Ferrimicrobium sp.: one gene and its partner. The protein of the gene in region 1 interacts with the protein of each later gene in a pairwise test. Links are inferred from orthologs where the notes say so. Each region holds a gene or a part of one and is shown on either strand. Other genes may lie near its edges.

What was found.
Region 2: the proteins of M7Q83_RS03445 (region 1) and M7Q83_RS06420 interact in binary tests that used the Escherichia coli proteins (3 or more experiments, as listed by UniProt). The link is inferred for Ferrimicrobium sp. from one-to-one orthologs.

What each region holds. Positions count from the first base shown.
Region 1 is NZ_DAHXOI010000003.1:135,492-148,107, forward strand. The notes cover bases 5,062-9,527. They hold M7Q83_RS03445 (multifunctional oxoglutarate decarboxylase/oxoglutarate dehydrogenase thiamine pyrophosphate-binding subunit/dihydrolipoyllysine-residue succinyltransferase subunit), read right to left. Parts: upstream 9,159-9,527; coding sequence 5,262-9,158; downstream 5,062-5,261. Other genes in these bases: M7Q83_RS03440 (alpha/beta hydrolase), read left to right, coding at 5,062-5,233; M7Q83_RS03450 (EAL domain-containing protein), read left to right, coding at 9,261-9,527. In the rest of the region: M7Q83_RS03415 (tryptophanase), read right to left, coding at 1-653; M7Q83_RS03420 (AarF/ABC1/UbiB kinase family protein), read left to right, coding at 739-2,085; M7Q83_RS03425 (Hsp20/alpha crystallin family protein), read left to right, coding at 2,246-2,665; M7Q83_RS03430 (TIGR01777 family oxidoreductase), read left to right, coding at 2,776-3,723; M7Q83_RS03435 (FMN-binding negative transcriptional regulator), read right to left, coding at 3,720-4,355; more of M7Q83_RS03440, read left to right, coding at 4,460-5,061; more of M7Q83_RS03450, read left to right, coding at 9,528-10,589; M7Q83_RS03455 (shikimate kinase), read right to left, coding at 10,617-11,105; M7Q83_RS03460 (DUF1059 domain-containing protein), read left to right, coding at 11,604-11,780; 3-hydroxyacyl-ACP dehydratase FabZ, read left to right, coding at 12,073-12,504; M7Q83_RS03470 (exodeoxyribonuclease III), read left to right, coding at 12,506-12,616. UniProt on the Escherichia coli protein: E1 component of the 2-oxoglutarate dehydrogenase (OGDH) complex which catalyzes the decarboxylation of 2-oxoglutarate, the first step in the conversion of 2-oxoglutarate to succinyl-CoA and CO(2).
Region 2 is NZ_DAHXOI010000007.1:5,188-16,170, forward strand. What follows is about bases 7,541-10,373. They hold M7Q83_RS06420 (ABC-F family ATP-binding cassette domain-containing protein), read right to left. Parts: upstream 9,843-10,373; coding sequence 8,238-9,842; downstream 7,541-8,237. Other genes in these bases: M7Q83_RS06415 (DsrE family protein), read right to left, coding at 7,823-8,191; M7Q83_RS06425 (hypothetical protein), read left to right, coding at 10,156-10,373. In the rest of the region: M7Q83_RS06385 (MFS transporter), read right to left, coding at 1-920; M7Q83_RS06390 (ABC transporter permease), read right to left, coding at 1,208-2,149; M7Q83_RS06395 (ABC transporter permease), read right to left, coding at 2,250-3,152; M7Q83_RS06400 (hypothetical protein), read left to right, coding at 3,892-4,017; M7Q83_RS06405 (FAD-dependent oxidoreductase), read left to right, coding at 4,007-5,416; M7Q83_RS06410 (ABC transporter ATP-binding protein), read left to right, coding at 5,427-7,475; more of M7Q83_RS06425, read left to right, coding at 10,374-10,392; M7Q83_RS06430 (hypothetical protein), read left to right, coding at 10,608-10,983. UniProt on the Escherichia coli protein: Genetic data indicate it may be involved in ribosome assembly or function.

The DNA of each region.
Region 1 (12,616 bases):
CGGCACGAATCTAAATAGAGAGGGACCCCAAAGGTCCGGCACAGCGTGCTGGTGGCGCGGATATTCTCCATGGAGACCGGTTGTCCGCCACCAGAGTTGTTGGTCACGGTCAAGATGACCGCAGGGATGTCAGCGGCCCGTTTGGTTAGCAGCGCTTCGAGCGCTGCGAGGTTGATATTGCCCTTGAAGGGTGCCTCAAGTTCGGGGTCGAGTCCCTCGGGGCAGGGGAGATCCACGGCTTGGGCGCCGGTGTATTCCACGTTGGCCCGAGTGGTATCGAAGTGGGTATTAGCCGGGACGATTTTGTTTGGTCCACCGAGTACCGAGAAGAGGATGCGTTCGGCGGCACGCCCCTGGTGGGTCGGGATGATGTGGGGAAAGCCAAAGAGTTCCCCCACGGCACTCTCGAAGATCTCCCATGATGGAGATCCGGCATAGGACTCGTCACCGTGTTGGATCGCTGCCCATTGGTCGCGACTCATCGCGCCGGTTCCTGAGTCGGTGAGTAGGTCAATCATTACGTTGCGCGCAGGCAGCTGGAAGAGGTTGTAGTGGGCCACACGGATCGCCTCTTGGCGTTGTTCTCTGGTTGTCATCGGGATCGGTTCGACCGAGTGGATGCGAAATGGTTCGATGATCGTCTGGTAGGCCATGGAAGGATTCTAGGTCACCTTCGTTCTTCCTCCAAGCCCGGTGCACGAGGAATCAGCGCTCTTGATCTGGCATAGGCTGACGGGTATGGGTTTCAACGTACGTCGTCTGTATCGTTCATCCTCGATGATTCTTGGATTGGCAACGCGCAACGCGTTACGCCGCCTACGGGTACGGCTCACACCCGCGTCGGGGCGTGAGGTTGCACTTCGCAACGCCCGCATAGCAACCGCCACGGACGTTCGGGCACAGTTTGCGAACACCCGCGGGCTGATGACCAAGCTCGCCCAGATGGCGGGGTATCTTGATGCTGAGGTCGAGCCCGATCTCCGCGCAGCGCTGGCCAGTTTCCAGCGTGATGCGCCGACGATGGAGTTCACCCTGGCGGAGGCGACCATCCTTGCTGAGATTCCTGACTTCTATCGTCTCGTCAAGGAGATCGATCCGGTTCCCGTCGCCAGCGCCTCGATCGGACAGGTACACCGCGGTCGGCTACGCTCTGGCGAGGAGATCGCGATCAAGGTCCAGTTTCCCGATGCCGCCGCGCTGATTGGCGCAGATCTTGACAACGCTGGACTTGTAGCGGGTGCGTTGAAGTTGCTCTTTCCGTCGATGGCGACGAGTGAGATGGCCGATGAACTGGTCCTGCGGTTGGGGGAGGAGTTGGACTACACCAACGAGGCACGACGGACACAGACTTTTGCTGATTACTATCAGGACCATCCCTTCATCGTCGTTCCGCGTGTCAACTTTGCGCTCTCCTCGCCTCATGTGCTGGTAACCCAGTACCTGCATGGCAGGTCGTTTCAGGAGGTACTGAGCGAACCGCAGTCGGTGCGGGATGCCTATGGTGAGGTGCTCTTTCGGTTCGTCTTTCGCAGCCTCTATCGGCTCCGACTCTTCAATGGTGATCCCCACCCTGGTAACTACCTCTTTCTCGAGGGCGGTCGCATTGGCTTCTTGGACTTCGGATTTACCAAGGAGTTCACCCAAGCGGAGATTGAACTCTTTGAGTCGATGATTCAGGCGATGGTGCTCGACCGGGATAAGCCGCGTTTTGCCAAAATCGTCTATGCAGTTGGCCTCGTCACCAAGGACGATCTCGATCCAGATGCGATTGCCGACTTTTTCCGGGATTTCTATGACATCGTCGCCGATGATCGTGTATTCGAGGTGACGAGCGCCTACGCGAGTGCTCTGTTACGACACACCTTCGATCATAGCCATCCCGTCGCTAAGTACTTGAATGTCCCCCGCGCATTCGTGGTCCTCCAGCGTATCAACCTCGGACTGTATGCACTGCTTGGCTATCTTGGGGCAACGGCGAACTGGCACGCGATAGCGAGCGAGATCTGGCCATTCGTGGCGGCGCCCCCGACGACGCCGATCGGCGAGGCGGAACAACCGTGGTTACAGCGGCATCCCCCGCAGTAATGTCAAAGATTGTTTCATGACTCAACAAACCTAACTGTTGCCTATCGTAAAACTTGAGTGTGAATGACTAAGGAAATCTGGTATACTTGGGAATAGATGCTGCGGTGTCGGCATTGATAGGAGTGAGCAGTGGTGCTGCTCTTGATGAAGGAGGTTCATGATGGTTATGCGTATTGATCCCTACAGGGAGTTCGATCGGATGTTTCAGTCGCTCGTTCAACGAGATGCCAGGGCGGCAATGCCGGTCGATGCATTTCGAGTCAACGATACCTACGTAGTGCAGTTCGATCTTCCCGGGATCGACCCACAGGGACTCGAGGTAACGGTGGAGCGCAATGTGTTAACGGTGCGTGCCAACCGCGAGATCAAGCACGATGATCACGAGCAGATGGTCGTGGCCGAGCGCTTTAGCGGTTCGTTGGAGCGGTCGTTGTATCTCGGGTCTGATCTGGATCCGCAGGGCGTGGTAGCCGATTACGCCGATGGCGTGCTGACGGTATCGATCCCCGTTCACGAGGCGGCGAAGCCGCGACGGATTGCGGTCAATCATCAGCAGGCGACGACCGCGATCGCGGGCTAAGGAGAGAGTCCTTGTAATGCTCCGGCCCGCCAATGGGTGGGCCGGAGGAATGTTTCGTCGATCAGTGCTGCTGTAGAGGAAGACAGATGCGATAACGAAGGATGTGCGCGATGCGGATTGGACTCACAGGAAGCCACGGGTTGATCGGGTCAGCCCTTGCGAGCGCGCTCGTCGAGAGTGGCCACGAGGTGACGGCGATCGAGCGACAGGGCGCCTCCGAACGACGGGGCACCAGCGTGCAGCAGATGCAGCCTAACGATGGAGCTTCTGTTCCCTTCTTTGACCCCGATGGTGGTGAGGGAGATCTGCGCGCCTTGGAGGGTTATGATGCCCTGATCCACCTGGCAGGTGCGTCAATTGGCGAGCATCGCTGGGACGCACAGGTTCGCTCTCGCATCTACGCGTCGCGGGTCTATGGGACTCGCTCGCTCGTGGAGGCGCTCAAGACCCTTGAGCAACCTCCCGCCACGTTGCTCTTCGCGTCGGCTTCGGGCATCTATGGAGACCGGGGTAGCACGACGCTGACAGAGGAGTCCGAACCCGGGAAAGGCTTTCTGGCTAAGGTCGTCGCTGACTGGGAGTCCGAGGCGCGCCTCGGGGAGTCGATCGCCAAACGGGTGGTGCTGTTGCGGACCGGGCTGGTCCTCGATGCGAAGGGTGGGCTGCTCGGACGTCTTTTGCCGCTCTTTAAGCTTGGGCTCGGTGGCCGCCTCGCTACTGGAGAGCAGTACATGAGCTGGATTACGCTCACCGATGAGGTTCGAGCGATCCAGTACTGCCTCGACCACGAGACGGTGCGCGGGCCGGTCAACCTCGTCGCTCCGAACCCGGTCACCAACCGGGAGTTCACCAAGGTGCTCGCCGGAGTTCTCGGTCGTCCGGCGATCTTTACTGTACCCGCGCCTGCGTTGGAACTCGTGCTCGGCAAGGAGATGGCGCGCGAACTCGCCCTCGTCTCCCAGCGGATCACTCCCAACGTTCTCGAGGCTGCGGGATTTACGTTCTCCTCTACCCAGCTTGAGGAGGCGATGAAGGGGCTCATCGCCGCGACCCGTTAGCGTTCTTGATCCTTCAAGAGCTCCTGCATCCGGGTAGCCAGGGTAGTTTGACCGAGCTGACTGAACGACGAGATGACGGCCTCGCGATCTTCGATCGGTCTATTTTGAGAGAGTTTGCGAATGCCGCGCAGCGCGCTAACCGTGATAGTGAAGCCAACGATGGCCTTGAGCTGGTTGTGGATATAGTCTTGCGGACTCCGATCGGGGCTCCAACCAGTCGGGGCAGGAGGCTCAAAACGCGCCGTCAGTGCGGTAACTAGTGCCAGGAGTTCTTGGGCATCGTCGAAGAACTCTACCGTGCCAGTCGCCTCAACCCGCGAGTAGTTCCAGGTTGGTACGTGCTGTTGGTTTGTGGCCGTGCTCCGATACCATCTTGGTGAAACATAGCCATGTTCGGCACGAAAGACGGCCAGCGCCTCAAAGTCAGGCTGTGATTGGTGCCACTGAGGGTTGGTGCGGGTGAGGTGACCCTTGATCACCAGCTCTTCTCCTTCGCGCATCACGAGTAGGGGCAGGGCGGTGGTCATTGGCCCCGTAGGTCCGACGGTGATCAGGTCTCCAAAGGGATATTCCTCGGCCATTGCGAGGAGCGTCGGTTGGTCATCGGTGTAAAAGATTCTTGCTGGCGACATGCCATCACTCTAGCCATATTCCCCTGACCGAGGCGCGGTCCTGGTTGGTACCTGCATCCCTGATGCTTGGGTGGATCCCCAGGCCATCCAATAGGATGGGTGATATGCCCCCTAGACGATCAATCCACGTAGAGATTCTGAATCAGAACTCGTCCGCTCCACGGGTGGTTACCGTCCATGGTGCGATGGATCGAGGTAACTCTTTTCGTGCGCTCGCCAAATTGCTTCCCTCGATTGAGGTACTCATCTGGGATCGGGCGGGCTATGCACATTCAATCGCTGTGGCACCGGCTGGGGCCGAGGACCATTTGGCCGATCTTGTTGGGATTCTCGATGACAAGCCGGCGCTCGTCTTTGGCCACTCTCTCGGAGGGACCTACGCGCTGTGGCTGGCATCGTTAGGGCACCCCAACCTCCTTGGCGTATCGACCTTCGAGTCTCCGCTTCCCGGAGGCGCTTGGTGGGGAGAGGGCTGGGACATCGATCCCCATGACGCCGCCTTAGGCCGAGTCCCTCCCGAACGGTCGCAGGCGGTGGCCGAGAGATTCCTGCGACGGATGATCTCCGACGCGACTTGGGAACTCCTGCCAGAACGTACCAAAGCTTTGCGACGGGCCGAGGGAGCAGCCTTTATTCTGGAGCTGGGGCAACTCGTCGATGGAGCGGTGCGTTTTGACCTTGATGCTATCCGGACCGACGTGGTTGCTGGAATCTCCTCGCGTCCCTCCAGCCATCATCAGTTGGGGTTGGCCAGGCTCGCAACAGCTACATGTGCCACTACCTATTGCGTGCGCAACTCGCGCCACGGCGCTCACCTGACCAGTCCCGACGCTCTTGCTGAGGTCTTGGGCCAGCAGTTAAAAATTGAGGATGGTTAAGCACCGACGGGGTTCATCCGTCGACCTGCTAGTTCAGCGGCTTGGAGACGGCTCGCTCGAGGATGTCACTCTGTTCGAGGGCGTGCATCGCGGCTGATCCGGTGGCTGGTGATCCAGTTGCAACACGGGAGACGTGGACCAGTGTCAGTCGGTGTGCACCGGCGCGATGGAGTCGCGCATGGGCAAAAGGCCAGGCGCCCATGTTCTCTGGTTCTTCCTGCAACCAGACGAGCTCGGTCGCTGATGGGTAGCTCTCGATCAACTCGGTGATCTCGCGCTCTGGCCAGGGGTAGAGCTGTTCCACGCGCACAACGGCGGTGGGGACTGAGGTAGTGCGGTCGCGCTGAGCGAGGGCTTCATAGCCGATCTTGCCCGAACAGAGAACGATGCGCCGAACATCAAAGCGGCCAGTGGGGTCTTGGACCCAATGCGGATCATCTAATAGCGGTTGGAAGGATCCGCTAGTGAACGCCCCGACTGGGCTGCGCGATTGCTTGGCTCGCAGCAAGGACTTTGGCGTGAGGATGATCAACGGTCGCTGGTTGGTTCGCTCGACCTGGGCTCGCAACAGGTGGAATAGCTGCGCTGCGTTGGTCGGGTTGGCGATGGTCATATTCGGCCCCGCTGCCAGGGAGAGGAAACGCTCAAGCCTGGCCGAGGAGTGTTCTGGGCCCTGCCCTTCGTACCCATGCGGTAACATCAGGGTCAGTCCCGACTCCTGTCTCCACTTGTCGTGGGCAGCGGCGATGAACTGGTCGATCACGATCTGGGCACCGTTGGCGAAGTCGCCGAACTGTGCCTCCCAGATCGTGAGCGCCTTCTGGTGGATCAAGGAGTAGCCGTATTCAAATGCCATGGCTGCGTACTCGGAGAGTGAGGAGTCATAGATCATGAAGCGGCCAGGCGAGGTCCCATCGGTTGGTGCGCCAGTGTCATCGCGTATCGCGGCGAGAGGTTGGTAGGTGGCACCGGTCTCGTAGTCATAGAGGGCAGCGTGGCGGTGCGAGAAGGTCCCACGTCGCGAGTCTTGGCCGGAGAGACGCACATCATGCCCATCGAGCATGATCGTTGCGAATGCGAAGGCCTCACCAAGAGCCCAGTCGACCTCACCTTCGGTATAGAGCTCCGCGCGGGCCTGGAACTGCTTTGCCAGTTTGGGGTGTAGCGTGAAACCTTCCGGGGTACGGTTGAGGATCTCTACGACATAGTCGAGACGCTCCTTGATCACCCCCGTCGAGACGGTCTGTACTGCGACGTTTTGGGGTGGTGGTGCCGGCAGGTTGGTAGCTTTGGGCGGTGCCGCCTCTCGAGTCTCTACCAGTGCCTGCTGCAGTCGAGCGAGATAGGCATCGAGAGCCTGTTCACCCTCCTCCACGGTAATAGCCTTGGAGCGGACGAGGCGTTCAAGGTAGAGCTTGCGCACTGAGGGTTGCGTGTCAATAACCCGGTACATCACCGGCTGGGTGTAGCTGGGCTCGTCGCCCTCATTATGCCCATGGCGTCGGTAGCAGACCATATCGACGACGATGTCCTTGTGGAAGGCTTCCCGATAGTCCATGGCGATCTGGGCAGCTCTCAACACCGCTTCGGGGTCGTCGCCGTTGACGTGGATGATCGGGGCCTGGATCATCTTGGCGATGTCGCTGGCATAGACGGAGGATCGTGCTTCGTTTGGGTTGGTCGTGAAACCTACCTGGTTATTGATGACCAGGTGAATGGTGCCACCCGTTCGATAACCGGGGAGCTGAGAAAGGTTGAGCGTCTCGGCAACCACTCCCTGCCCGGCAAAGGAGGCATCCCCATGCACGAGAATCCCGAGGACGGCGAACTCGAAGAGATTACCTCGAAGATCTTGGGTGGCACGCACCATTCCCTCGACGACGCCGTCAACGGCTTCAAGGTGCGAGGGATTCGAGGCGAGTGTGATGGGTACTGCGGTGCCGTCGGGGGTGTAGTAGGTGCCCTCGAAACCCTTGTGATACTTGACGTCGCCGGATCCCTGGACCGATGTTGGGTCCAGGTTGCCCTCGAACTCTTCAAAGATCATGCGATAGGACTTGCCAACGATGTTCGCCAGGACGTTCAACCGACCACGGTGGGCCATGCCCAGTATGGCAGAGGTGATTGAGGCACGTACTCCCTGATTGAGGACCTCAGTGAGAAAGACGATGGCACTTTCCGCACCCTCGAGGCCGAAGCGCTTTTGTCCAATGTAGCGAGTAGAGAGGAACTTCTCAAACGCCTCGGCATCGTTGAGGGTGGTGAGGATGCGGAGCTGGTCCTCCTTGGAGAGGTTCGGACGAACTCCTTCGACGCGGTTTTGAATCCAATGCTTCTCTTCGGGGTTCTGGATATGCATGTACTCGTAGCCGATTGTGCCACAGTAGCTATCACGAAGGAGCTGCAGGATCTCTGCAAGGCTTGACTCGGTTGTTCCGGCGAGACCATCGGTGAGAAATGCGCGGCTGAGATCCCAGAGGGTGAGTCCGTAGGTCTCTGGGTCTAACTCTGGACTCATCGTTGGCTTGACGAGATTGAGTGGATCTAGGTGAGCCAGGAGGTGACCGCGTACGCGGTAGTTGTTGATCAGGGTCTGCACATGGATCTGCTTTTCCGCGCGCTCCGATGCGTCTCCAGTCAGAGATCCATGGTCTGGAGACCAGACTGCTGGTGGATAGGCGACATCGAGAGAGGAGAAGATGTCCTGATAGAAGTGCTCCTTACCCTCAAGGAGTGCGGCGACGTCGGCCAGGAACTGACCAGACTCAGCCCCTTGAATGATGCGATGATCGTAGGTTGAGGTGAGGGTAACGGTCTTCGAGATTCCAAGCTCGCCCAAGGTACGGGGATCAGCGGCGCCGAACTCGACCGGATAGCCAATGGCACCAACGCCGATGATGACACCCTGCCCATTCATCAATCGTGGGATCGAGTGTTCAGTTCCGATCGTCCCGGGATTGGTGATGCTAACGGATGCTCCCTGGAAATCGTCGACCGTGGCTCGGTTCTCGCGGACCTTGGCGATCAACTGATCGTAGGCGCTGAGGAACTCAACGAAGGTCTTGGATTCGATGTTCTTCAAGACTGGCACCATCAGCGTTCGCTGTCCATCACGCCGAACGATATCGACTGCGACGCCGAGATTGACATGTTCGAAGGTCCGGATCGAGGCCGCGGTCCCATCGGTTGCGGGTACGAAGCTCGCGTTCATCCTGGGGTGTTTGGCGAGCGACTTGATGATGGCCCAGGTGATCAGGTGGCCAAAGCTGACCTTCGTACGACCCTCGCGACTGAGTTGGTTGTTGATGATGGACCGGTTGATTTCGAGTGCCTTCGCGGGTACTACACGCACACTCGTTGCAGTCGGCAGGGTGAGCGATTGATCCATGTTGCGCGCGAGGGCGAGGGCGGCTCCGCGGAGTGGACTCAAGGTGGCGTCGTCGACACTCTCCGGAGAGACTGGCTTGTCCACGGACGACGGAGCCGGGGTAGCTGCGGCCCGCGTTGCTGCGGTGTTATCCGTCGGCGAAGAGGTGCGGAGGTTGCCATTTGTCGTTGGTTGCATCGAGCGTACTGGCCCTGCTGGGCTCGTAGCGGCTGGGCTCGTGGCGGCTGGGCTCGTGGCGGCTGGGCTCGTGGCGGCTGGGCTCGTGGCGGTGTCGTCAAACGCTACGGTGGTGGTGGTGGTTTCCGATGTGGCCTCGGTAGGGCTGGTGTGGTTGGCGGCAGCTGCGTGGCCGTTGTGGCCCTCGGTGGCAACAGCATCGGTCACGGTCGAGTTGGCGAACCTTGGTGCGATGTTTCGGCTCTGAAAGTATTGTTGCCAACTTGGTGGCACCGATTCAGGGTTGTCACGGTAATGGTCGAGCATCTCCTCGACAAGCCAGTCATTGGGTCCAAAGTCAGTTTCAAAGGTATCTGCCACGCCTTGTAAGTCTAGTCATCTTTGCCGGTCGATGAAAACTCGCTGCAGCTGCGACCGGTGGCGTGAGGCGACGAGAATTGGCCAAGGTTCGAGGGGGTGCGGTTGGGTCTACCTCCGATCTCATTGGGATTGCTCCTGGCACGTGTCAAGTATTTGACGCCATACGTCGAAGTTCTAGGAATGGGTAATGGAAGACCACGTTTTGGTGTGATCGAAGGTACGGATACCGTTCAGAGCATCGAAACCACGCGACAGGATGTTCTTCAATTGCGCGAGTATGTCCGCACAATTTTGAGCGGCCAGCGCTCCTTTGAGATGCGGTTCCAATCGATCGCCAATGTTTTTGGGCCGAGAGTTGTGGGTTACGAGATGCTCACCCGGTTTGACGTTCCCGCAACGATCACACCCGATCAGATCTTCCTCGAGGCAGATGCGATCGGGCTCGGCGCCGAATTAGAGGCCCTGATTCTTGCGCGGGCCTTCAAGGAGCGTCGTCGTGTGCCTCGCGACTGCTTTGTCACGGTGAACGTTAGCCCACATCTGCTCGGTCAACCGATCCTGCGGAGGGTGTTCGATCGGGATCTCAGCGGTATCGTCGTTGAGCTCACCGAACACGTCCGTGTGCTCGATGTGGACGCACTGCGTGACTCGCTGACCTGGTTGCGTGCACGTGGTGCGCTCATAGCGATGGATGATGCGGGATCGGGGTATGCCGGCCTGCAGATGATCACGCAGGTCCGTCCAGATATTGTCAAGCTCGACCGGGAACTGGTGAACGGTATCGATACCGATGAGGTCAAAGCGCTCATGTGTGCCTCCTTCGGCGATTTTGTGGGACGGCTCGACGGCTGGTTGCTGGCCGAGGGGGTTGAGACCCAAGCGGAGTTGGCCCGCGTGGTACAGATCGGTGTGCCATTGGTGCAGGGATGGGTGATCGGTCGCCCAACACTGCAGCCAGAGCCCTTGCGAGCCGACCTCGCGGAATGGTTGCGCTCCTACCACGACTCACGCCGCTCCCGGGTTGATTGTCTCTCGATGCTGATGGATCCTGTTCTGGTCAAGACGGAGACGCTCGTCGAGACCAGCGCGACCTCGCCGGTGGACATGACAACGAGTGCCATCCCTGCTAGTGATCCGGGTGCGAGGATCGCAATCTGTGTCGTCGGGCGCAATCTTGAGCTTGCTCGCGTGCTCGTTCCTGAGCTGAGCGGGTGGCGTGTGTTGGCCGTTCCAATGGTAGCCCACCCAGAGGAGGGGATACGAGAGGTGGCGGTTCGGGCGATGAATCGTCCGGTGGCAACCCGATTCGATCCCATCGTGTGCGTTGGCGAGCAGCGCGAGCCCGTTGGCATCATCCGAATGGAGCGGATTATTAGCTTCCTTGCTGATGTCTTCTCGGCGGGAGGTTCGGCGATGGAAGGTGCCTGCTAATCTGCGTCGCTCAGGCCTCGGAGTGCGTTATGCTAGGTGGGCTTGGTAGAACTCGGGGAGGAGAGCGATGAGTCGAGCCAGAGTGTTCGCTGGTGACTCGCCTTCTTGTTCATCAAGCGTCAGCGAGGCCGTCGACCGATAGGTGGCGATCCGTGTCTCGAGTAGGGTTTGGAGATCTCCGCCACGAGCGAGCGGGCGATCGGCGGTGGCTCCGATACGTTTGATGGCGGTCGTTGCACCGATCTCAAGGTAGACCACAAAGGTTGACCTGAGAAGGTCCTGGGTGTTGCCATGCATGATCGCACCCCCTCCCAGTGCGAGTACGGTGGAGCGCTGGGCAGCCACGGTCGCGATCACTTGGTGTTCGAGTTCACGAAACTTGGGTTCCCCCATCGTGGTAAAGAGGGTGGCGATGCTTTGACTAGTCGCCTCTTCGATCAGCGCATCGCTGTCGTAGAAGGCGGTCCCCAGATGGTCTGCGAGCAGGCGACCCAACGTGCTCTTACCAGCGCCCATGAAGCCAATGAGCACGATCTGGGGCCATCCTGGTGGTTCGTTGTTGTTCGTAATCGCTATCGTTCTCCGCTGTCAGTGGATCATCATGTAGGAGCCTAACGCCAAGTATGCAAACGGTGTTCGTTTGCAACTAGTGTCGGGCCGATCCTCGTTGTAGTGCTACGTGGTGTTGCTGCTGTAAGCCATGGGTTGCGACACCACGTGCATAGGACGATTGGTCTTTGAGACAATTCAGTTTGGCTACGATCCCAACCTCACTAGGTATGGCGGGGCCTCGTGGAGCTCTCATGTGCCGAGGTTGGCTGTGCTCTCTTAGCGCTCCGCTCGCGTTGGGTGATGGATCAAAGACGCTCTACTGTCGGCACGATGGGGCTGGTTGGTTGGTGAGCGCCGTGGTGTCTTCGCCGAAAAACGATTAAGGGAATCGGCAAGTGTACCGAAGCTTTGGTAGACCTCGACCGAGGTTTTTTGGTTCCCAAGATGGAGGATGTCGACGCGATGAAACGGTTCGCATGTGGAGATGTAGTGGCGGGTTGCAACTGGACGATGCAGGTAAGTGACGAAGGAGAGTTGATGTCCCTGATCGCCGATCATGTGGCTGAGGCCCATGGAATTACCACCATCGATGATGAACTCGTGGCAGTCGTACGCGAGCATATCCAGCTGGTGAGCTAAGACTTAGCGCGGATACCCAGCGCAAGAACTGGCCCACTCACTTCGGTGGTTGACGTGTGATCATGCAATGCGTGTGATCATGCAATGCTTGTGCTCCGGCGCCTGCGCCGTTAGGCCGTTCACTTCGTCTGCGGCTTCCTCGCGGACGAGTGGGAGCACAGCCGTTGCCACTAGGGTGTCTTGGCGATAGTTTCGGTGCCATGGTGAGGACGTTCGATTGAGTAGAGGCAGAACCCTCTCGATCAGGTGCGACGACCGATAGTGATGGCGGGGGGAGAGGTAAAGATCAGTTATGAAGTCCTATGATCCTCGGGAGTTCATCCCGCACCGCCCGCCGTTCTTACTTGTTGATCAGATCACCGATCTCGATCCCGGTTCCTCGGGTCGTGGCATCTACCGTATCCCCGATGACCTCGCGGTGCTCGCGGGCCATTTCCCAGGTAATCCCGTCTTGCCTGGCGTGTACCAGGTGGAGGCGATTGCTCAGCTTGGTGCCGCCGTGGTGCTCAGTGATGAGCGCTATGCAGGATCGCTGCCTCTCTTTGGGGGTATCGATCGCGCCCGATTTCGGAGAGTGGTGCGGCCCGGCGACCTGCTTGAGCTGACGATTGAGATGACGAGCCTGTCGGCACGCGCTGGTAAAGGCCAAGGTCGCGCCACGGTGGACGGTGAACTCTGTGCGGAGGTGGGCCTGTTCTTTATTATCGCCCCTGCTGGATCCTAAGATGCGGTTCGCAACCTGGAACGTTAATTCACTCCGAGCTCGACGCGAGTTGGTTGCTCAGTGGCTCCTCGCACAGCAACCGGACATCCTTTGCCTGCAAGAGACCAAGGTC
Region 2 (10,983 bases), on another replicon or contig:
ATGAGCAGAGCGAATCCCACTGAGATCACGGTCATGAGACGTGGGCCAGCTGGACGCCGGAGTGAGGCGGCAACAATACTACCAAAGATTGCTCCAACCCCAAAGAGCGACATGAAGTCGCCGAGCAGTTGGGCATGTCCGTGGAAGGTCGTCTCAGCTAGCAATGGGATGGTTACCGGAAAGTTATAGGCGAAGATGCCGGCGATCATGATCGCTACCAAGGTGCTGAGAAGGATCGGACGATTGCGCACGTAGCGCAAGCCAGCACGGATCTGACCCGGTTCACGCAGTACGGTTCCCTGCACGAAGAATTCACCCGGTTTCATCAGGACAAGCGCGAGCAGGATCGCCAGGAAGGAAATCGCGTTTAAGAGAAAGCCCCAGCTGAGGCCCAGGCTCGCGATCGCTATGCCGACCACGGCTGGCCCGATGGCGCGTGCAAGATTAAAACTGGCAGCGTTGAGCGTGACCGCATTCTGCAGGTTGTCGTGCCCCACCAGCTCCTGGACAAAGCTTTGCCGGGCTGGGGTATCGATGGCGTTGATGAGCCCCAAGATGAGAGAGAAGATAAAGACGAGAAGGATGTTGATCTGGTGTTGTGCGACGAGATAGAAGAGAATGAAGGCCACTAGCATGAATAGCGTTTGGGTGACCATGATGAGGTGTTGACGGTTGCGCCGGTCAACGATGATGCCGGCTTGAGCACCGAAGAGCAGGATGGGGAGGAATTGCGCGGCTGTCACCAGTCCGAGCAGCGACCCGCTCTTGCTCAAGGTGAGCACGAGGTAGGCGATGGAAATCGACTGCATCCAACTGCCGGTGTTGGAGATGAACTGACCGATGGTGAAGAGCCGAAAATTCCGTACTCCGAGAGAGTGAAAAGTATCTCGCCGCCACCGTGCCAGTGCGTTGAACTTCATGACAGGTAGCTCGTTTTCGGTCCAATCTTCTGCTTCAGATACTTCTTAAGTATACCAGTGAGTTGGAGTAGGGGATGGTTCGGGCCCACGCGTTTCGGGTGTGGACACGAGCACTCTGACGTATGGCCTGACGCATGGCCTTGGTTGGCGTGGCGATTGGGGGAATGTTCGGGGCCGGAGATGGGTGGAACCTTCCGCGGAAGAGGTTGGTACGGGCTCGCACAGGGCGCACCTCGCAAGGTCGTCCACGCAAGATCGTATCAGTTGGCCTTGGTTGCCACTCGCACTTACTGCACTCTGACCCGTGGATCGACGACACCGTAAAGAATGTCGACGATGAGGTTGCCCAAGACCGTCATCACGGCGATGACGAGTACGATCCCCAGGAGCACTGGGAAGTCGCGAGTCTGGGCTGAATTCCAAAACAGAAGACCGGCGCCGGGGTAGTTGAAGAGTGCCTCCACGATGAGAGATCCAGAGATGGTGTAGGGCAATGAGAGGCCGAGGAGGGTCAACGTTGAGTTTAAGGAGTTGCGTAAGACATGCCGGAGGAGGATCGTCCGATTGCGCGCACCCTTTGACCTGGCCGTTCTGACGTAATCTTCCAGCAAGTTGTCGATGACCGAAGAGCGCATGTATCGGCTGAAATAACTCACGTTGGCCAAACAGAGGGTGATGATTGGGAGGGCGAGATCGGTGGCGTCGATGGTGAGGCTTCCCCCAAAATTCGAGGCGGTGGACGGGAAGACCGGTAGCCAGATATTGAGGATGACGATGAGTACCACGCCTAGGAGGAAAGTGGGCATCGAGTACATGATGAGCATGGTACCGCTTAAGGCATGATCGTCGGCGCGATTGCGCCGGTAGCCTTGCCAAAGTCCCATGGGTATCGCGATGGCGACCGCGAAGAGGAGCGATATCGCCACGAGGAAAAAGGTGCGGGGAACGTACATAGCGAGCAAGGTAGAGACGTTTTCACTGAGCTTATAGGAGTAGCCAAAGTTCCCCCGGAGCGCATTCCAAGCCCAGGTAAGGTACTGGACCGGAAGCGGTCGTAGGAGCCCTTCTTGCACTTCGAGTGCATGGACCTGGATAGGGCTGGCCTTCTGGCCGAGTTGGGCCCGTACGAGGCCTCCGGGCAGCAGATGCAAAATGATGAAGACGATAATGGAGACTGCGATGATGGTGATGATGGCCTGGCCGCAGCGTCGGAGGACGTATCGGATCATGCGCACTCCTCCCGTCGTTTCATTGAACACCCGCTGGTTTGCTCAGCTGTCAGTGTTGGTCGTCTTGTTGGTGAGGAGTGAGGAGGTAGCATCGGGGTCCTTAGCGCTGTGCCAGTCGTGATTCCACGACATCTCGTAACGCGTCTCCAAGAACATTTACGGCCAGAACCGTCAAGACGATGAGGACCGCCGCGGGCCAGAGCTGCCACCAATAGCCATCAAAAATGTTGTTTACGCCACCGGCGAGGATCTCTCCCCAGTTCGTAGCGGGTGGTGGGATGCTGAGGCCGAGATAGCCCAGCGCGGCGAAAGTGAGAATGGCATCAGCCACCTTCAGCGTTCCGTTGACCACAAGCACGCCGAGAACATTTGGCATGATATGGCGTGCGATGAGCCGCCATCGGGGTGCTCCGAAACCTGCTGCCGCCACCACGTAGTCGCGTGTTTTGAGGCTCAACGTCTCTCCGCGTACGAGTCGGGCGGTCGAGAGCCAGCTCACTCCCGAGATGACCAGAATGATCAACCACAGCGTTGGTCGAACAATGGAGGCGAGCAGGATCACAAAGAAGAGGAAGGGGATTGATAGCAGAGCGTCGACGATCCGCATCATCACTGAGTCGACCATGCCGCCAACAAAACCACTGATGGTCCCCCATACGAGGCCAAAGGCAGAGGCAAGGAGTCCAACGGCAAGTCCTAGCTCGATGGTGCTCTGTCCACCGAGCATCAGTCTTCCGAGTTCGTCTCGACCTGCGGGACTCGTTCCAAGGATGTGTGCAGCTGAAGGCGGTTGATTTTCGAGCAGCAGCTGAGCGGAAACCTGATTTGTATGGTACACAACTGGGCCGACAAAGCAGAACAAGATGATGAGTAGTAAGATGACGAGACTCCCAACCGCAAGCTTGTTCGCCATGAAGGTGGTAACGGCCGCACGCAGTGCGCCCACCCGCTGGTCGACATCAGCAGGGTTTGCACCTGGCTCCGTGGTCGTGATAGCCGTCATTGCCCCTCCTTCAACCCGGCCCTGACGGCCTCGGCATTTGGTGGCAACGGTGCGCCACGGCCGTGCTTGCCGTCGAGTTGTTAGTTATGATACAGCACGTTGTTCACAGAGAGGGCAGCGGAGTGCACATTTTTACCCAGCCTTTATATCGGACGCGTTCTAGGGCGAACACGAGGGACCCGTATGCCGTTTGTTGGCCCATCCAACCGGTGGGCATTTCCTCGTGCGGTGGCGTTGTTGTGCGGAATTAGTTGCACAAATGGATCTACAGTAATAATGTATTCGTTTAGGTAGCAAACAACGCAAGATTGCGAAGTCGGTTATCTGAGCGTTACTGTAGGGGAATGGTTGATGCTATGCGGGCGCGATGGAGGCCGCTCGTGGATGTGACGCTCTCGCTTTGATGGCATTGCTGGGGATGGGCTACAGAATAACCCGACATAACGTGTGGATAAGTCAGTAGGGCTCGTTGAACGGTAGGACAGAGGTTGGCGCTAGCTTGACGGTATTGTTGTCGTTATAAGTTGATCCCAGGTGGCTGCTGTGCCACGAGCATTTGATGAGGACGGTAGGGGTCAATGCATGAGATTGGGTGACGCAGAGAGAACAGGTTCCGTGACGGAGCTGTGGTGCCATCGAGAGGGAGCAGAGGAGCGAAAAGATGGACGCAGAGCATTTGTATGGTACTTTGAGGAGGTGGGCAAGGTTGCAGGCCTCCATGTTGCACGTTGGAGTGGTAATGGATGTACGTGAGATTCGCATCCCAGCTGCTCTGGCGGTTGGTTCACACGGAGTACAGGTCAACGGGGCACATGTGGGTCCAGTAGTGGATGTGTGGGGGAGGAGAGTGATCGATGGACAGTGAACGGGAGGCCATTCGGGCACTGACCGGTGCGCACGATGGGGTGTACTGGCTTGAGTCAGAGGAGGCACCTAGCTTTGGTTCACCCCTTGGACACCATGAAGATGTCGATCTCGTCATCGTGGGGGCTGGTTTTCTTGGACTTTGGAGTGCGATCCTTGCCAAGGAGCGCTTTCCAGAATGGAAGGTGGTCGTCGTTGAAGGTGGCCGTGTGGGTTTCGGTGCCAGCGGTCGCAATGGGGGTTTTATCGATGCGAGTCTCACTCATGGTCTTGAAAATGGCTTAGGACGATGGCCGGATGAGATGGTCGAGCTGGAACGTCTCGGTGGGGAAAATCTGGATGCCATCGCTGACTTTGTCGCGCGGCATCACATCGACTGTGACCTCACCTTGGCTGGAAGTATTGATGTCGCCACTGAGGCTTGGCAGCTCGATGGGTTAGAGGAGTACGCGCAGAAGGCTCGCACCTTTGGCCATGAAACAGAGGTACTGGATCGCCAAGCGGTGCAGGAGCTGGTGCACTCGCCACGGTATGAGGGCGGGTTATTGACCAGGAATCGCACCGCCTTGGTCAATCCAGCAAAGTTGGCCTGGGGACTCGCCGAGGTCGCATCGTCCCTTGGCGTACGTATCCATGAAGGGACTTCTGTCACCGGGGTGAGTTCGGCAGCTGGAATGGTCGATGTGACCACCGCGCAGAGTGGGTCGCTGCGTTCTGCGAAGGTGATCCTTGCGACGAATGCCTTCCCCTCATTGCTGCCGGGTGTAAGAAATTTTGTCATTCCTGTCTACGACTATGTCCTCATGACGGAACCTTTGACGTCCGCGCAGTTAGATTCAGTGGGTTGGCATGGACGCCAAGGTCTTTCGGATCTTGGTAATCTCTTTCATTACTATCGTCTGACCAACGACAACCGTATTCTGTGGGGCGGTTATGATGCGATCTATCACTATGGATCCAGAATGAGTAGCGCATACCGGCTCCGTACCCGCACGCACCTGCTGCTCGCTCGTCATTTCTTTGAGACGTTTCCAATGCTAGAGGGGGTACGATTCACTCACGCATGGGGTGGTGCCATCGATACTTCCACCCGATTTTCGATGTTCTTTGGTTCTCGCCACCAAGGCAAAATTCAGTATGCTCTCGGCTTCACCGGATTAGGGGTAGGCGCTACCCGCTTTGCAGCCCAGGTACTGTGTGCACGACTGGAGCCAAAGGAGTCGGCATTTGATCATCTCGGTTTGGTGCGGACGAAGCCAGTACCGTTTCCACCGGAACCATTGCGTTCCGTCGTGGTGGCGATGACGAGGCGATCGTTGATGCAGGCTGATGCCAATGGTGGACGTCGTAATTTCTGGCTCCGTACGCTCGATCGTTTCGGTGTCGGGTTTGATTCATGAGGGGGCAATGATGGCGGAGTTACTGGAGATCAAAGAACTGGCGACAGAGATTCGACAGCGTCGCAACACGATTCGCGCAGTCGATGGGGTGACGCTCTCAGTCAAGCGAGGTGAGACCCTTGGTGTGGTAGGCGAGTCGGGTTGCGGCAAGACGATGACGGCGCTCTCCATTGTCCGGCTTCTTCCAGCTGGAGGAGTGATCGCCGGAGGAAGTATCAAGCTTGATGGGGAGGAACTTGTTGGTGCCTCCGAAGCTCGGATGCGTGCGGTGCGTGGTAGCAAGATCGGGGTAGTCTTCCAGGACCCTATGACCAGCCTGAATCCGTCAAAAACCATTGGCTGGCAGATCGCTGAGTCGCTCGTCATCCACAAGGCAGCGAACAAGGCCGCAGCGCGCAAGCGAGCACTCGAAGTCCTTGACTTGGTGAAGATTCCAGCCGCCGCGGAACGGCTGAATGACTTCCCCCATCAACTGTCGGGTGGCATGCGACAGCGCGTCATGATTGCCATCGCATTAGCTAACTCCCCTGAGTTGTTGATCGCTGATGAACCAACGACGGCTCTTGACGTCACGATTCAGGCGCAGATCCTTGGTCTCCTTGATGAGCTGAAGGCAACCCTGAACATGGGTCTCATTCTGGTAACGCATGATTTGGGAGTCGTTGCCGGCCGTGCTGATCGAGTGATGGTGATGTATGCTGGTCGAGTCGTTGAGAGTACTGGTACTTCGCAGCTTTTTGAACAGATGCGCCACCCCTATACCTATTCGCTTTTCTCCTCCATTCCCCGGATTGGGGATGATCGTGAACGCGTCCTCGCGACCATTCCTGGCCTGCCACCGGATCTCGCCCACCCACCGAAGGGATGCCGCTTTGCCGAGCGTTGCCGCTTTGCTCAGGAGCGTTGCCGCGCAGAGGATCCGGTGTTAGAGGGTGATCAACATCGGTTCGCGTGTTGGTTTCCGGTCGATCATGAAGTGCGCTCGGCGGTACTCGGTGTTCAAGAGCGACATGCTCCTCGATCGTTACCCCATGAGCCTCTCCTCGAACTGAAAGGATTGGTGAAAGAGTACGATATCTTTGCAGGAGCATTGCGGCGCAAAGTGGGCAGTATCCATGCGGTCTCCGGTATCGATCTGACACTCTATGAGGGGGAGACCGTCGGCATCGTAGGTGAGTCGGGTTGTGGAAAGTCCACGCTCGGGCGGATGATGGTTGGTCTAGAGCGCCCCACTTCTGGTCAAATACTCTATCGTGGCGAGGACATCGGCTCGCGATCGTTGAGCGAGATGCGAAAGTTGCGTCGCAATTTCCAACTCATGTTCCAAGACCCTTATGCCTCCCTGGATCCTCGAATGAGGATTGGCCCGGCGTTGCTCGAGCCTGTAAAGGTGCAACATATTGGAGATGGAGCGCTACAGGAAGCACGAATGTATACCTTGTTAGACGAGGTAGGGCTGCGACGCAACGCCGTTGAACGGTATCCACACGAGTTCTCCGGTGGTCAGCGTCAGCGAGTGGGTTTTGCGCGAGCGTTGATGCTCGAGCCTGGATTGGTCGTCGCCGATGAGCCGGTCTCGGCACTCGATGTTTCGATCCGGAGCCAGGTGCTGAATATGATGCGGCGTCTACAGGCGCGGTATGGACTGACCTATGCACTGATATCCCACGACCTCTCGGTGGTCAGTTACTTGGCGGATCGGATTGGCGTGATGTACCTTGGAGAGGTCGTTGAACTCGGCGCTGCATCGGATATCTTTGCGAGTCCGGCACACCCCTACACACGCGGGCTCCTGCGGTCGGTTCCTATTCCCGACCCAGGGATTGAGCGAGAAAAAGCGAGAGTGGGCCAGATTGTGGGTGAGCTGCCTTCACCGCTCTCTCCACCCAGTGGCTGTCGTTTCCATCCGCGATGTCCATATGCGACGAAAGAGTGTTCCACCGACCATCCAACGTTGCGCGTTATAGCTTCAGGCCACACCGTCGCCTGCCACCACGCAGAACGGGTTTTGGAGGATGCTTGGGAGCTCGAAGAGCTTGTCAATGCGGTGGATCGCTAACACCATTCTCTGGCGACCGAGCCGACTCGCTATGCTCGAGGCGCTCCTCGCCAACGAGATCCACGTTGCCCATTTGGTGAGCAACGTGGTTGAGCAACAGAGTTACATCAGCTGATGATCTTCGGCCAAAGAGCTCGGCCAACTGCGGTGATAACGGTCAACGCAGCCAGCTTCTCGATACGCTTGCGGTCCGGAATGCACCATTTCGGTCTTGCGGATAGACCGTATCGGTCTTGCGGTACTGCCGGTCTCACACCACCGCTGGAATCCGAGGTGAATCAATGAGACGTGTTTGCCACGGATATCGACCGCCACGAAGACGTACGACCAGTGCCGTTGGCGTGGAATTAGACCAGCTTCAGGTAGGCCTTGCCGTCACGCTGAGCCCGAATGAGCTCTCCTATGGCACTTGGCACAATGGTCACAAACGGGAAAAGTTCATCTTCGCGTATCGACCGTTGGCGTAGAGAGTTGTTGCAGGCAACAAACGAAATACCCCGGGCTGCGAGGTTGTTCAGCTCGATCGAGAGATGGGTGGTGTCGCGTCGAATAAGGTCGGTTCCCCTACCAGAGCAGACCACCTCTACCGAGGCAGAATCGTCCTCAGCCAGGAGGTTTTCTATCTGATGGAGTACCTGTTGCCAGCCTTCCTGATCTGGGGTGTCGAGCTGGATTACTACTTCGAGTTTGGTGTCGTTTGACTGATTTATGTTCATACGGACGATCCTACTGGCTGAACCTTGGAAGACTTTGAGAGCCTGATTAAGCCAACGTCACAAGTTCCAAAAGCTCTTCGTTCCAGTAATCCTCAACACCGTCTGGTAACATCAGGACGCGCTCGGGCTGGAGTGCCTCAACGGCGCCTGGGTCGTGGGTCACCAGTATGATAGCGCCCGTGTAGCTACGGAGTGCTGCAAGAACGCGATCGCGGCTGGCCGGGTCAAGGTTGTTGGTCGGTTCATCGAGCAGGAGTAGGTTGGCACGTTGCGAAACGAGTGTGGCAAGGGCAAGGCGAGTCTTCTCGCCACCCGATAAGGTCCCGCTCGGTTGGTTGAACATCTCTGATGTAAACATGAATGAGCCGAGGATCTGCCGTAAGTCAGTGTCGGTCACATCAGCTGGTGCGCTCTTGCGGAGGTTTTCAAGTGGGGTAAGGTTGGGGTTGAGCATCTCATGCTCTTGGGCATAGTAGCCGATGACGAGACCTTTTCCGGGATGGATGTCACCAGCATCGGGAGTCTCCACGTTTGCCAGCAACCTGAGGAGTGTTGTCTTGCCTGCTCCATTAAGACCGAGAATAACGACCCGGGACTGCCGATCGATGGCAAGGTCGATGCCGCTAATGACCTCCAATGAGCCATAGGACTTGGCAAGTCCATTGGCTTGAATTGGAGTCTTGGTGCAGGGCAGGGGTTGGGGGAAGCGGATATTGGCGACCTTGTCGGATACGCGAACATCGTCGACGTTATCGAGTATGCGTGTTGCCCGTCGGTCAAGAACTTTGGCTTTGCGCGCACGTTTTGCTGTGGAGCCACGCATCTTATCGGCCTGACGTTTGAGTTGGGTCGCCTTGGTCGTCTCCACCTCGTAGAGGTGCCGTCGGCGGGCCTCGTCCTCGGCGCGGGCGACGAGATAGGCACGATAGTGGAGGGTATATAGATCAAGCGTCGAGCGCTGTGGATCAAGGAAGGCAACTCGATTGACGACGGATTCGAGTAACCTCGCGTCGTGGGAGATGACGATCAGCCCGCCACTGAAGTTCTTCAAAAAGTCCGTCAACCAGTTGATGGAGTCAGCATCCAGGTGATTGGTAGGCTCGTCCAGCAACAAGAGGTCTGCTTCGGAGAAGAGGATACGTGCCAATTCTATCCGTCGTCGTTGTCCACCGCTGAGTACCCCAATCGGCTGGGATAGAACGTGGGCTTCGATGCCGAGGGAGTTCGCGAGCACGGTGGCATCGGATTCAGCACGGTAGCCGTCTCGACTGGCAAAGAGCGTTTCCACATAACCATACTCCTTGGTAGCACTTTCTTGGACGGAGGCATCTGTCTCCGTCATAAGCTGTTGGAGCTCGGTAAGTCTGGCAAAAAGATCATCAAGTTGACGTCCCGACAGAATCCGCGAGAGTGCGGTGAGCTGTGGATCGGCGGCGAGGGGGTCTTGTGGTAAATACCCGACGCTACCCGCTCGCTCAAGGATCCCTTTGGCTTCGAGTTCGCCGGCGAGAATCTTCATCAAGGTGGTCTTGCCAGCACCGTTGCGACCGACGAGACCGACTCGATCTCCCTTGTCAACCAGCAAGTTGAGATCATCAAAGAGGACTCGGGCACCGTATTCGAACTGTAGTGACTTGGCATGAACAAGCATGGGGCTCATTTCCGAGAGATGGTGACCTCGCTAGAGTCTACTAGGGATGCCTGATAGAGGCTTCTTCCTTCTGACGTCATGGAATAGTGGAAGGGGAGAAGTGTGGTGCTGACGGTGCCTGTTCAGGCTCGGGGAAGATAGAAACATCAGCAACCTGGGTCGGTACCGGTTAGGATGATTTGGCGCAAAATTTTCCTCTTTATTCTTCCCACATCATCGGAGTACAATAATATGTCAGATAGATCAGACGGCCCTCAGCAGTTTGGCGAGTCGGGTTCGTCGGATCGACCCGATCGCCCCCGCAGCCAAGACGGTGATCGTCCACGATACTCCCGACCACGAGATACCGATCGTGACCGCGGAGGTTTCCGTTCTGGTCCACGACCTGATCGCCAGGATCGACCCGATCGTGACCGCGGAGGTTTCCGTTCTGGTCCACGACCTGATCGCCAGGATCGACCCGATCGCGACCGCAGCCAAGACGGTGATCGTCCACGATACTCCCGACCACGAGATACCGATCGTGACCGCGGAGTCGACGAACGAGTAGAGCCTGGTGTTGATTGGGTGGAAGCCGAGGCGGCGGCGTCTGCATCTGCGCCAAGTGAGCCACCAAACCTTCCATCGCTTCGTTTTCATGCATCGCGCTGGTTGCAGAAGGAGTCAGGCGATGCACCCTCGAGGGCTCGAATCCGAGATGCGAGTCAAGAGAGTTCCAAGGTGCGTTCCCAGCGTCCATCAATGCGAGGCAAGAGTCGCTCAGCTATGCAACAGTTGCTTGCGCGAGCCACAGAAGCCTATGAGCGTGACCGCTTCGAGGAGACGCTGCGCATTACGCGCCGAATCGATTCGATGGACCCGGATGAACCGGAAGTGTTGGAGCTCATGGGTCTGAGCCTCTATCGCCTCGCCCGCTATGATGCAGCGCTTCGTGTGTTGCGTAAGGTTCATAAGGCGACAGACAATTTCGATCAACTGCCTGTGCTGATGGACTGCGCACGGGCCCTTGGTCGGACGGGCGAGTTGGAGCGATGGTGGTTGCGTCTGCGTGAAGCGTCTCCAGCCAAGGAGGTTGTTGTTGAGGGACGAATTGTCTATGCCGGTGCCTTGGCGGACCAGGGCAAGCTTGCTGAGGCTATCG